3 regions of the Neobacillus niacini genome follow, and region 2 is predicted to be linked to each of the others. Evidence: riboswitches for the same ligand, from Rfam matches in the RefSeq annotation. Region 2 holds a riboswitch; each other region holds the start of a gene.

Region 1 (4,675 bases), 2.1 Mb from region 2:
TGGTGTAGAAGGTGCTTGGGAGATGTATGTCGGCGGTAATGGAGGGACTCATTTACGTGAAGCGGACTTGTTGTTCAAGTTCAAAACAGGTGATGAGTTGGTCAATATGATTGGAGCATTTCTTCAATATTATCGTGAAAGTGCTAAATACCTAGAAAGAACATCAGCTTGGGTGGAGCGCTTAGGGATAGACCATATTAGAGAGATACTATCGGATGAATTAATGGTGAGAGAATTCAATAAACGAATCGATGAGGCACTGTCTGTAGTTCAAGATCCATGGAAGGAAGCGATTCACAATAAGAATCTCTTAAGAGACCTATACCAAACTGTAAAACTATGACGATGAGGAGTTTGAACATATGGAAAAAACAATTCGCAGTGTGTTTATCGGAGAGGTTGCAGATCTGCCGGAAAAGTTAGGAAAAACAGTCACCATCGGCAGGAAGGAAATGGCTGTTTTTAAAATGGAGAACGGTACAATCACTGCTATTGAGAACCGCTGTCCCCACAAAGGCGGCGTGCTTGCAGAGGGGATACTAAGCGGTGAATATGTATTTTGCCCCATGCACGATTGGAAGATTAGTGTAAAGAATGGCAAGGTCCAGGCTCCGGATGTGGGGTGCGTTCAAACTTATCCCGTGGAGGTTAAGGGTGATCAAGTCTATGTCTTAATTAGAGAATGATAGGTAGTGGAATAGTTTCATAGTAACTAAGACCCATAAGGATAGTTCAAAGTGACGTAAATCCAAATTAAGTAAAATAAGGGGTGTGACAAGATGACCATTATAATTCCGAATCAAGTAGTAGATAGTATGATTCAAGCAGGTGAAATGAAGGCGAAATTACCTGTGAAAGATTTGCTCATTAGGGGAGCACTAGGTGGTGCTTTACTTGGGTTTGGGACGACATTAGCTTTTACGGCAGAGGTCCAAACAGGAATAGGAATTATCGGGGCATTACTATTTCCGGCTGCATTTGTCATCATCATTCTCCTTGGCTTGGAATTAGTTACTGGTAGTTTCGCACTAATTCCAGTTGCAGTCATGGCGAAAAAAGCCTCAGTTACGCAAATGTTGAAAAATTGGTTTTGGGTCATCATTGGTCATTTGGCAGGAGCTGTTATTTATGCCATTCTATATATCATTGCTGTCACTCAGCTTGGGCAGGTCAACAATCATGCAGTAGCAGTAAAAATCATAGCAGTGGCAGAAACCAAAACACTAGGATACAAAAGTCTTGGTTCAGAAGGTTTGCTTGTCGTATTTGTAAAAGCGCTGCTTTGTAATTGGATGGTGACACTTGGTGCCGTAATGGCGTTGACAACAAAGTCTGTGATTGGAAAAATTGCTGCCATGTGGCTGCCGATAGTAATCTTCTTTGCGCAAGGTTTTGAACATGCCGTGGTTAATATGTTTGTTATCCCGGCTGGCATGATTCTGGGGGCAGAAGTCAATGTGGCTGATTGGTGGATTTGGAATCAAATCCCTGTGCTTATTGGCAATTTAATCAGCGGTGTTTTATTTACGGGATTGGCTCTCTATTATACACATGGGAAAGATGATTCTAAATCTCATCTGCAGCTGCCGAAAACCAATGTGGCAGTACCTAGTACGCAGCGTTAAGAAGGAGGGATGGTTATTATGGGGAAAGCGTATATTGTGGGAGCAGGTCCTGGTGACCCAGACTTAATAACACTTAAGGCCTTAAGATGTATCCAAAAGGCAGATGTGATACTATATGACAGGTTGGTTAATCCAGAAATATTAAAGGATGCAAAACGGGATTGCCATCTCATTTATTGTGGAAAACGACCAAATCATCATCCAATAAAGCAAGATACGATTAACCATCTTTTAGTTAAATACAGCAATCAGGGAAAAACGGTGGTCCGTCTAAAAGGCGGCGATCCTTTCGTATTTGGACGAGGAGCGGAGGAGGTTGAAGCCTTGGTGGCAAATGGGATTCAGGTTGAAGTGGTCCCGGGGATAACAGCAGGAGTAGCAGTCCCTGCGTATGCTGGAATCCCAATTACCCATCGGGAATTAGCCAGTTCTTTTGCTGTTGTAACAGGGCATAAGCCGAAAGGGAAACCAACGGATGTTAATTGGAAGGGCCTGGCAACAGCGGTTGACACGCTGGCGATTTATATGGGGATCACGAACCTTCCGTTTATTTGCGAGGAATTAATCACGCATGGAAAAAACGAAAGCACCCCAGTCGCGATTATTCAGCAAGGGACAACTAACCATCAGCGTACGGTTACAGGAACACTAGGTTCAATTGTTAGCGTGGTTGAAAAAGAAGGGATTCAAAATCCTGCAATAATCGTTGTTGGAGAAGTGGTTACCTTCCGTGATAAGATAAGTTTACTAGAACCGGAAGGGAAGGCAGAAAGTTATGCAACAATGGCTTAAAGAAGTCGCAAGGGGAAAAAGAGGGTCAAAAGACTTAGACTACCATCAAACTAAAGAAGTCGCTCAATCTCTTATTAGTGGCAAAGCAACAGACGCCCAAATTGCAGCCTATCTGATTGCACTCCGCTTGAAAACGGAATCGCCAGAGGAACTGCTCGCATTTGTACATGCCTATCAAGATGTTAGTACTAAACTAGAATCGCCAAACCAGTCACTTATTGATTTAGCCAGTCCGTATAATGGGAGAAACTCTTTCACAGGAAGTATACCAACTGCCATATTAATGGCTGAATACGGGATGCCCGTATTTTTACATGGAAGTGATTCACTGCCTCCAAAATATGGCACAACAATCATGGAAATCCTATCGGAACTAGGTTTGAATGTTACTCAAACACCGCTAGGACTGGCAAAAACAATCGAAGAAGCAGGAATTGCCTTCGCAAATACCGAAGAATATTGCGCTAGTTTAGGGAATCTGCGCAGAATTCGTAAGGAGCTCGGGGTAAGGACACTTTTTAATACAGTAGAAAAGTTATTGAACCTCGCGAATGCAGAATCACTAATGATGGGTGCTTATCATCGGACAGCGATCAACAAAATTGCGCCTATTTTTAAAGAGCTTTCCTTTAAAAATGTCTATGTCGTACAGGGAATGGAAGGCTCAGAGGATTTACCTGTTCACCGCAACAGCTTTATTTATAAAATAACAGACAATAAGATTGAATCTTCCATTGTAAAACCTGAGGAATATGGCCTATTGGTGAAAGAACCAGACAAAGATAGTAAACTATCTGCACAAGAACAGTCTGACATGAAACTGGCAATACTCAGCGGAGAACAATCTACAACATTACAGCCATTTTACAATCAAGTGCTCTTTAATACTGGCATTAGGTATTACCTATTTGGTGCTGTTAACAGTATTGGTGAAGGTATAGAGATCGCGAATCAACAACTAACAGAACAACGAGGTTTGAGTCAATTAGAAAAATGGAAAAAAGTAAGTCAGCCTGAAAATAGTATTTACTAACAAAAGCGTTCTGGACCGTATATGCGTCTAGAGCGTTTTTTGTTGGAAAAAAGTCGAAAATTTATTTTTCAAAATTTTTATTTTACTTATTTACACAAATCCTATGGGTATGGTAGGATTAATCTCAACAATTACCATAACTTATCAAGAGAGGCTGAGGGACTGGTCCAATGAAGCCCGGCAACCTGCTGTGTAAGGTGCTAATTCCAGCAAAGTGGTGTCCATTTTGGGAGATAAGGCGTTAAACAATCGTGAGATGCCTTTCCTTTTTGGGGAAGGTTTTTTTGATAAATAAAAGGAGGATTGTAGTAAATGAATACACCGGTTACGTATGAAAATTGGAACCAGATATCCGATCAATTTTCAATTGAGGATAAAACCAAAGGAGCAAAAGCGGTATTGGAGTATGCTTATAGCTCTTATCCGGAAGACCAGATCGTTTATGCATCCAGTTTTGGTGCAGAAGCAATTGTATTAATCGACCTTATCCAACAGGTTAAGCCAGATGCTCATATTGTTTTCTTAGATACTGGCTTACACTTTCCTGAAACCTATGAGGTAATTAACAAAATCGAAAGACGCTTCCCATCATTGAAAATTGAACGGAAGCTGCCAAAGCTAACCTTAGATGAACAGCGTGAACAATATGGATCAGCGCTGTGGAAAAGGGAGCCCAACCAATGCTGTAATATCCGTAAAGTTATACCATTAAGGGAAACACTGACAGCTAAACAAGCGTGGATTTCAGGGCTTCGGCGAGAGCAATCACCAACAAGAGCAAACACTCAATTTTTAAATAAAGATGTAAAGTTTCAGAACATTAAAATCTGTCCGCTCATTCACTGGACATGGGACGAAGTTTGGGCCTATATCAAGGAAAAAGATCTCCCTTATAATACCTTGCACGATCAAAATTACCCTAGTATCGGCTGTTTCCCTTGTACACAGCCTGTTAGTGCAGATGGTGATTCACGTGCAGGACGCTGGGTGGGAAGCGGAAAAACGGAGTGTGGCTTACACACTTCCTAGAAGGGGGCTTTTCGTTTGCTCACAATTATAGCAGTGACGATAGGATTATTTTTTGCAGTCAATATTGGTGCAAGTGGTGCGGCCGCTTCAATGGGTATTTCTTATGGAGCAGGAGTGGTTAAGAAAAAGCTGGCATTGTTACTATGCGGGATTGCCGTTTTCTTTGGCGCTTGGCTGGGAGGAGGCGAAGTGGTAA
Region 2 (4,675 bases):
CTCCTAGTTCTAAAGGTCTTTGATATTCAGGGGTTAAGAAAGTATTATCTACATAAGTGATTGCGTTAATCTCTTTCGCAAAACTTGTAATTGCTTTGATATCCGTTACCTTCAATAAAGGATTAGACGGTGTTTCTACGTAAAATGCTTTGGTGTTAGGCTTGATTGCTGCTTTTACTTGATCAAGATCTGTCATGTCAACAAAGGTATGTTCAATTCCGAAGCGAGTCAGTACCTGAGTGACCATACGATAGGTACCGCCATACACATCATCGGTAATCACGATATGGTCACCAGATGATAAAAGAAGGAAGGCAGTTGAGATAGCAGCCATTCCTGACGAAAAAGCAAAGCCACGCGTTCCGCCCTCTAACTCTGCAATAACATCCTCAAGCGCTTCTCTCGTAGGATTTCCACTTCTAGCGTAATCGTATTTTCCGTAACGATCTAAATCAAATTGATGGAAGGTCGAAGCATGTTGAATGGGCACGCTAACGGCTCCCGTTGCCGGATCGACTTTATGCTGATTATGAAGGAGCTTGGTTTCAAAACTATAATTTTCTGAACTCATTATCTAATCACTCCTTCTTTTAATTTTGCTAATGCCTGTTCAAGATCTTGAACAATATCAGTTGGATCTTCCAGACCAACGGAGAACCTTAATAACCGGTTACAGACACCTGATTGAATTCGAATCTCTTCTGGAATATCTGCATGAGTCTGTGTTGCAGGATACGTGATAAAACTTTCCGTTCCGCCCAGGCTTTCGGCAAATGTGATAAGAGAAAGACTTTGAAGGAATGGATTTACCCAAGCTTCGTCTTGTAAGCGGAAGGAAACCATTCCTCCTTTTCCTGGATAAAGGACATCTGTTATACCATCATGATTAGAAAGGTATTCAACAATCGCCTTTGCATTGCTTTCATGTCTTTGCATTCTTAGTGATAAAGTTTTCATTCCGCGCATAACTAACCAAGAATCAAAAGGGCTAAGAACACCGCCGGCTCCATTATGATGGAAAGCCAATGCCTCACAAATTTCTTTACCCTTAGCAACAATTAGACCTGCAAGGACATCATTATGTCCGCCTAAGTATTTCGTCGCACTATGAATGACGATATCCGCGCCTAACAAAATTGGCTGTTGGAGAAGCGGGGTATAAAACGTATTATCAACAATCAGAACAATTCCGTGCTTTTTCGCAATTTTAGACACAGCACCTATGTCTGACTGCTGCATAAGTGGATTAGTTGGAGTCTCAAGAAAAATCGCCTTGGTTTGAGGGGTTATCCTTCTTTCAATTTCTTCTGGACTACAAGTATTAACATATTGGGTTTTCAAGCCCCATTTTTTAAATCCCTTTTCTAGTAAACGAAATGTTCCTCCGTACAAATCCTCACTCACAATCCATTCGTCCCCGGACTCGAAAAGAGAAAGAATCGTAAATATGGCTGCCATCCCTGAGCTGCAGGCAAAGCCTTGATCCGCACCTTCTAGGTCGGCAATCGCCTTTTCGAGAAGCTGGCGGGTAGGATTACCTGTACGTGAATAATCATACCCTGTGGATTGTCCAATTCCCTCGTGACGGTAGGCTGTTGAAAAATAAACAGGAGGATTTACGGTGCCTGTCACCGCATCACTTCTATTTCCAATTTGTGCTAACTTCGTATCAATCTTATATACCATTATCTTTATCCTCCTTTATATAAACAAAAAAAGCCTTCTATAAGAAGAAGACTTTTGGATGCACATTAGCATAGGTCATTCTTCTTATCTCACAAGTTAATAAATAACTTGATGGACTTAGCACCTTTTCAATGAAAAACAACATTGAAGGTTGCTGAGACTTCATAGGGCCATTCCCTCAGCCTCTCTTGATAAGAAAGTACAATATTTAGACTTTTTATAAAATTTACTACACTAAAGGAGAAGTGTCAATGCATTTTACAAATTAATATCAAACAATTATTAATGAAAGCGGTTAATCTTATTTTTTGTTTTTTTCCCATATTTTAAATTTAATATAGTTTATATATTCTTTGAAATCATCTTTATTAATTCCGTCTTCAATGGCTTTTTCTACTAAACTTTTCCACTCTTTATCAAGCAGCCAATCTCCACTGTTTTCTATCTGATTCTCTATTGAATCCATCCCAGTCAATAAATATTCAATAGAAATGTCTAAAGGTTTGGCAACCTTCATTAGAAAATGTATAGATGGATTTTTATTTAGGTTCCGTTCAATATAGCTTAAATAGGATTTTGATACATTAGCGAGGTCAGCTAATTCTGTAATTGAATATCCTTTTTGTTCTCTTAAGATCTTTATTCGTTCTCCAATCATAGGCTTCTCCTTATGACCAAATTTATAATTTTCTTTCCTTCTGGAAACTTGCAAAAAAAATGAGTAGAAAGACAATCTGCATATCATGGGGTTATTTAGAGTGTTTAGTAAAATAATGAGGCCCTGCAAATACACTTGAAAAGTATAAAGTGAATCCAATCATGGATTAACTTAAAAGGCTAGAGAGGAACAAACTATTTAAACATTAATCATATTATAAACTAAAAATTGTTCTCTTTAAAGAACTAAATTTTGATAAAAAAAATCATGGCTTTCTAAAATTTAAGAAGGAAATGTGTCAAATATTGAGGGAAAACAGGAAAAATTGGTATGTGTTTTGGATTTGTTTTTTCGACCCACAGTGCTATAATGTTCTTAATATCGAATTGGTTATTTGTGTAAAACGGGGACTCTTATAAATTGGGATTAAGTAACGATTAGTGCTAAAAAGTGTTTCACAGTATATGGAGGTGCAAGGATGAGAGTTCTCTTAACAGGTGGTTACAGAAGATTATGAATAAAAGGAGTTTGATACTATATTTTTCAGTATTAATGTCGGTAACAGCTATTCTTTTCTTATATAACAATGAAGTCAATAACAAATATGAACAGGAAGACAAAGTAGTAGCAAGGGCAGTTAATGTTCAGACCGAATATGTGAATGTGGATGAATTTGGTGCTAATGGAGAGGATTCGAAAGATGATTCCCAATCCATACAGGCAGCAATAGATTATAGTTATGATTCAAAAATTGGAAAAGTTAAGCTACTTGGAAATAAAAAATATATTTTGAAGCAGGGACTGGTATTAAAAGCGGGAGTTGAACTAGAATTTGGTCAAAATACGAGGTTAAGAATAGATGGGAATTTCCGAGCAATCGATGTGAAAAAGAATGCATCAATCTTAAATGGTGTTCTTGAAATTGTTAATCCTAACTTTAGTTCAGATGCCATTTACATCGACGGTGATCAGAAAATTTGGTCATGGGATAGAACGCAAATAAAAAATGTAACAATCGTAAACGCTGCCGGTTCAAATAAAGGTACAGGTATCCATCTTTATGCCGGTGAGTCAGGTCATTTCATTTCTTTTATTAACTTTATCGATATACGAATTGCTGGATTTCATACTGGTGTTAAATTAGAAGCTGTTAAACCAAAGGATAAAGATAAATATAGTTTTATTAATGGCAACCGATTTATAAATCTAACATTAGATGACTGTATAAGAGGAATTGATATTATTAGTTCCATTACGATTCCAAATGAAAGTTCTGGTAATGAATTTAGTGGTCTTCAAATTCAGGTGTCTAAACATACGAAAGAAGTAATAACAGTTAACGGTTCTGATAATAAATTTGAAGGTATGATATGGGACGTTCATCTTTTAAAGGACAATAAATCAATAATAGAATTTTCGAAGGATTCTATGAGGAATAGTTTATTTTCTAATATAGGATCAGCCTATATTAGAGATAAAGGGAAAAATAATTATTATTCTTCACCGGAAGAAGAGGCGAAGAATAATAGATAAAAGGCACAGCATTTTTGTTTATAGATAATTTATTTTCTTTGGAGGTTATTATGGACGAAAGAATCAATTTAAAATTATTTTTGCACATTATCCGAAAGAGAATACTTACCATCATTATTACAGTCCTAATTGTTTTTTTATTAACCTTGGCAATATCGGGATTTTACTTAAAGCCGACCTATGAAGCCACTGAAAATATATTAATTGGTAAATTAGAAAAGAATGAAAGTACTTATGGCGGTGCACAAGAGCTAAGTATGTTACTTGCTTCTACCATTGATTTCATAAAGAGTCCTGTAGTACTAAATTCAGTTCAGAATGAGCTAAATATTTTGGATGATGAATTAGCGGAAAAAGTGGTTATTCAAAATAATAGAAACTCACAAATTATCAATATAGTGGTTAGAGACAGTAATATAGAAAATTCGAAGGAGCTCGCCCACACAATTGCCACTGTCTCTGTTAATAAAATGCAGGAACTGTTTGGTGTCAGTGATATTAAACTATTACGTGATACAAATGGGGAGCCGTCAGTAAAGAAAGTTGGAAGTATGACGATAAATATCGCAATTGGTATAATGGTTGGTTTTCTATTTGGAATCGGTCTTTCAATGCTTAGAGAGTACTGGGATGATTCAATAAAGGATACAAGAGAAGTGGAAGATATACTAGGTTTATCTGTTTTAGGAGAAGTCAATTTGAAGAATAAAAGAAACAAATCTAAAAATAAAACTTATACGAAGCCTAAGGCTGAAATCTTAAGAAGAAATGGGGAACAAATCGGTGTTTAAGAAAGAT
Region 3 (4,675 bases), 2.0 Mb from region 2:
GGTGTAAAAGGGGAAGATGTCATGGTAAAAAGTCTTACAAAAACCGGCTGGTTCTATACGTTGTTATCGATCCTCATTCTTACGATTGGATATGGCTTTTTCTTAAAATACCTAGGCGGCAATCTTGTATGGACGGATTCAGCCACAAATGTTTTATCGATTGCAGCACAAATTTTGATGTTGAAACGGTATACGGAACAATGGCTCTTATGGATTTCAGTCAATGTCTTATCGATCTTCTTATGGCTGGGTGCACTTATCTCTCAAGGTGGAAATGATGTCTCCATGTTAGTCATGTGGTCAGCATTTCTGGTCAATAGCATTTACGGCTATGTGAACTGGAGAAAGTTATCAATCAAACAAATTCAGGAGGCGGCTTAAATGACAATTGGGTTTATCGGAGGAAAATTCTTGCCCCTGCACCTTGGTCATGTTTATGCCATTGTTCACGCCTCAACGATAGTGGATGAACTGTATGTTGTTTTATCTCATAGCGAATTACGAGACAGAGAGCTTTGTAAGAATACAAAAATGAACTATATTCCAGCTCAAATCCGGTTACGCTGGCTTTCGCAATTAACCAAAGATATGCCGAATGTAAAAGTAATCAGTATTGAAGATGATCAAGATAACGACAATTACAATTGGGCAGAGGGAGCACAATTCATAAAAAGAGAAATTGGAAAGCCAATCGGTTACGTGTTTAGTTCAGAGCATGAATATAATGAGATGTTTAAAGAATTATATCCTAGTGCAAAGCATAAACTGATTGATCCCACGCGCTCACAAGTAAACATCTCAGCTACAACCATTCGTAACGAGGGTGTCTTTAAACATTGGGAGTTTATTCCTGATATTGTTCGGCCTTATTTTATAAAAAAGATTGTGTTAATTGGGACAGAAAGCTGTGGGAAATCAACCTTAACTCGAAACCTTGCCAAAATCTATAACACTACCTATGTCGAGGAATATGGGCGGTCTTTATGTGAAGAATTAGGCGGCTGCGACGGAATTATGGTGAAAGAAGATTATCAACGAATTGCTTATGGGCATAAGATGGAAGAATTTAAAGCAATTGAAAAAGCAAATAAGCTTGTGTTTATCGACACCGAAGCCATCGTAACTCAATTTTACTCCCATCTATATAATGAAGCAGATCAGCCGATCCTTGATGAAATCGCAAAACTACAAGATTATGATCTATGGCTTTTCCTGGAGCCCGATGTAAAATGGGTGGATGACGGCTTGCGTGTTCACGGTGATGAGAAAGTTAGGGACAAAAACAATCTGCACCTAAAGGATTTATTAAATAAGCATGATATTGACTATAAGATCTTGATGGGTGATTATGAGAGACGGCTTAAAGGTGCCATACAACATATTGAAAAATTGCTGCAGCAATAATTCTCCACTAAAACAAACTGTTGAAAAGCAGTTTGTTTTTTTACTATTTAAAAAGTATTGTAATTTTAAAACTTTTAAAATATAATAAATCTAGTTTTTATTATTGTTATGATGTTTATAATGTTTACGTTTCATACATATCGTTTACCTTATCCAGAGAGGCAGAGGGACTGGCCCGATGACGCCCGGCAACCGCTATATTTATATAGTATGGTGCCAAATCCTACAGAACGAGTTCGTTCTGAAAGATAAGGAAGAGTATCGTCATAAACCCTCTTCCTATCTTTCGGAAGAGGTTTTTTTTATGGGCCGAAACAGCAAAACACGAACATTAAAATAAAATATTTAAAAAATGTTCGATTTTGTATTGCTATATTTAAACTTTTTTAGTAAATTAGTAGACAAATAGTAATAAAAACGAAATATTACACAGGGGGAACATCATGAGAAAACTACTTTCACTTATCGTACTAGCTTTAGTCCTGCTTGTAGCAGGATGTGGGGCACAAGAATCATCTGGGAAAGATACTTCGTCAAACAAAGAGGATAAGAAGAAAATCGCACTTGTTCTGCCTGAGAAAATTGGGGTTAACCCATTCTTCCAGCAAATGGATGAAGGTGCAAAAAAAGCAGCAGAAGAATTTGGAGTGGAATTGAACACAATCGAATCTACTGATCATTCAGCAATCGAAGAAAACCTTCGCGTAGCTGTGGCAGAAGGATACGATTTAATCATTACTTCATCATTTGAATCTGAGGATGCATTGAAAAAGGTAGCAACAGAAAATCCGGATCGTCAATTTGCGATTATTGATACCGTTGTAGACCTTCCAAATGTTCAAAGTGTAAATTTCAGAGAGCACGAAGCGGCATTCCTACTTGGAGCTGCAGCAGGTCTTTCTACCAAAACCGACAAAGTGGGTATGGTAGTAGCAATGGATATTCCACTTATGAAAAAATGGTCAGTTGCGTTTGAACAAGGGTTGAAGGAAACCAATCCAGACGCGGAGTTCTTAGTAAACTACGTTGGAGGATTTACAGATCCTGCGAAGGCAAAAGAATTAGCTTTATTACAAGCTTCTAAAGGAGCAGACTTCGTGGCAGGGGCTGCTGCAGTCGGTGATCTAGGAGTATTTGAAGCAGCAAAAGAAAAGGGATTTTTTACATCAGGTCAAGACGTTGACCGTACTGAGGTAGATCCTGAGCACGTAGTTCTGTCACAGCTTAAAGGAACAGATGCTGCTGCCTATGAAACGATAAAAGCATTTGCAAATGGCAATTTTAAATCTGGTGTGGTCGAGTATGGCTTGAAGGAAAAGGGCGTTGGCTTAACATATGTAACACATGAAAGCAAAACTCCGCTTAACAGCTTTGTTGGACAAGAAGTGATTGACCAAGTAAAAGCACTTCACGAAGAAATTGTATCTGGAAAAAGAGAAATCAAAAATCCACTGAGCAATTAATCTGAAAAAAGTAAACCGACTGCACAATGATGTAGTCGGTTTCGATTTTTAAAGGGGGGCAAACCATGACCTATGTGTTAGAAATGAAGGAAATGACCAAAAAGTACGGTGAGTTTCTTGCGAATGACAAGATTTCAATACATTTGAAAAAAGGAGAGGTTTTGGCCATTGTCGGCGAAAATGGTGCCGGAAAAACGACCCTAATGCGGATGCTTTATGGACTTGAACAGCCGACCAGCGGGGAAATCATACTTAATGGTAAGAACGTCAAATTTTCGGGACCGCTCGAGGCGATTGAAAATGGAATTGGTATGGTCCATCAGCACTTCATGTTATTCTCTGATTTTACTGTAACAGAAAACATTGTTATTGGTCATGAACCGAAACGGAATGGTTTCTTTAATAGAAAAGCTGCGGCCGAAAAAGTAAAGGAACTAAGCAATCAGTATAAAATCAATGTGAATCCATTGAAAAAAGCTGGGGACTGCTCGATAGGGGAGCAGCAGCGGATTGAAATATTAAAAGTGTTATATCAGGGTGCGGATATTATTATCCTCGACGAACCTACAGCGGTGTTGACGCCTCTTGAGGTTGAGGAACTTTTAAAAACCATTGAATTTTTAGCACTTCAGGGCAAGAGTATTATTCTTATTACCCATAAGCTTCCAGAGGTAATGAAGGTAGCGGACCAAATTACCGTGCTAAGAAATGGCCGGGTGACAGGAAATGTGTTAAAACAACATACAGATGTTGAACAGTTAGCTACCTTGATGGTTGGACGTGAGCTCCAAAAGCTTACCGAGCGAGTCCAATTGGACGGTGAACCTCTTCTAGTAGTCGACAACCTCACCATTGGCGGGAAAGAGGAGAAACCCATTTTGGATGATCTTTCTTTAACCGTACACCGTGGAGAAATTGTCGGAATTGCAGGGGTTTCAGGGAATGGTCAGTCCGAACTAATCCAGGCGATTACAGGTTTAAGAAAAATCGATAATGGCAGTATTCGCTTAGGGGAGACAATCTTGGATGGCACATCTGTAGCAAATCGAAGAAGTGCGGGTCTTGCCCATATTCCTGAAGACCGTTACCTATGGGGAGCGGCGAAGGAAGCGACTGTCGAAGAAACAGGTTTAATGGGGTATTATCGAAAGAAAACCTTCAATCATTCTTCCTTCATTCGACTAAATGGATTCCGCGAGCTTCTTAAAGGATGGATTGACCGTTTTGAAATTAAAACACCTTCCTTAGATGAAAAATCCGGAAACCTATCAGGCGGAAATTTGCAAAAATTAATTGTCGCCCGTGAACTTGGATTTGAAACAGATTTCCTCATTGCTGCAGAACCAACACGTGGTGTAGATATCGGCGCTATGGAATATATTCATGAAGCGATCATAGAGAAACGAAATAATGGAGACGGAGTCCTTCTCGTCTCATCCGAGTTAACGGAAATACTGACGTTATCAGACAGAATTGCTGTTATGTATGAAGGGAAAATTGTGGACATCCTTAATCGAAAAGAAGCGACGGAAGAGAGATTAAGCGTACTTATGGCAGGAGGAAACGAGAATGAATCGCAAGCGAAAACTACAACAACTGCTTAAATCGTTGGTACAGCCTCTTACGGCCGTGTTAATCGGACTCCTGACAGGTGCCGTTGCGATTAGTTTAGTAGGGGCTTCTGTTTTGGAAACCTATAAAGTCATGTGGGACGGGGCATTTGGTAACTTTTACTTTGTTACTGCTACATTTGCGCGCGCCACTCCTATCATTTTGATCGGTTTAGGGCTGGCCATCGCCTTTCGTGC

What was found. Region 2 has a riboswitch for S-adenosylmethionine ahead of ACN6MT_RS10305 (methionine biosynthesis PLP-dependent protein). Riboswitches for the same ligand answer to the same signal wherever they lie in the genome.
Region 1: linked by a shared signal. The riboswitch ahead of ACN6MT_RS21245 (phosphoadenylyl-sulfate reductase) and the one ahead of ACN6MT_RS10305 (methionine biosynthesis PLP-dependent protein) in region 2 are both predicted to bind S-adenosylmethionine.
Region 3: linked by a shared signal. The riboswitch ahead of ACN6MT_RS20735 (BMP family lipoprotein) and the one ahead of ACN6MT_RS10305 (methionine biosynthesis PLP-dependent protein) in region 2 are both predicted to bind S-adenosylmethionine.

Annotation. Positions count from the first base shown of each region.
Region 1 is NZ_CP183883.1:4,293,395-4,298,069, reverse strand. It holds gene nirB (nitrite reductase large subunit NirB) at 1-343, shown strand, start outside; gene nirD (nitrite reductase small subunit NirD) at 363-686, shown strand; gene ACN6MT_RS21260 (formate/nitrite transporter family protein) at 780-1,625, shown strand; gene cobA (uroporphyrinogen-III C-methyltransferase) at 1,644-2,417, shown strand; gene ACN6MT_RS21250 (anthranilate phosphoribosyltransferase) at 2,401-3,450, shown strand; SAM riboswitch class I at 3,589-3,690, shown strand; gene ACN6MT_RS21245 (phosphoadenylyl-sulfate reductase) at 3,763-4,479, shown strand; gene ACN6MT_RS21240 (anion permease) at 4,495-4,675, shown strand, end outside.
Region 2 is NZ_CP183883.1:2,184,710-2,189,384, forward strand. It holds gene metC (cystathionine beta-lyase) at 1-571, opposite strand, end outside; gene ACN6MT_RS10305 (methionine biosynthesis PLP-dependent protein) at 571-1,686, opposite strand; SAM riboswitch class I at 1,768-1,884, opposite strand; gene ACN6MT_RS10310 (helix-turn-helix domain-containing protein) at 1,988-2,344, opposite strand; gene ACN6MT_RS10315 (hypothetical protein) at 2,858-3,877, shown strand; gene ACN6MT_RS10320 (YveK family protein) at 3,928-4,668, shown strand; gene ACN6MT_RS10325 (CpsD/CapB family tyrosine-protein kinase) at 4,661-4,675, shown strand, end outside.
Region 3 is NZ_CP183883.1:4,198,822-4,203,496, reverse strand. It holds gene pnuC (nicotinamide riboside transporter PnuC) at 1-381, shown strand, start outside; gene nadR (multifunctional transcriptional regulator/nicotinamide-nucleotide adenylyltransferase/ribosylnicotinamide kinase NadR) at 382-1,404, shown strand; SAM riboswitch class I at 1,551-1,659, shown strand; gene ACN6MT_RS20735 (BMP family lipoprotein) at 1,848-2,867, shown strand; gene ACN6MT_RS20730 (ABC transporter ATP-binding protein) at 2,933-4,471, shown strand; gene ACN6MT_RS20725 (ABC transporter permease) at 4,437-4,675, shown strand, end outside.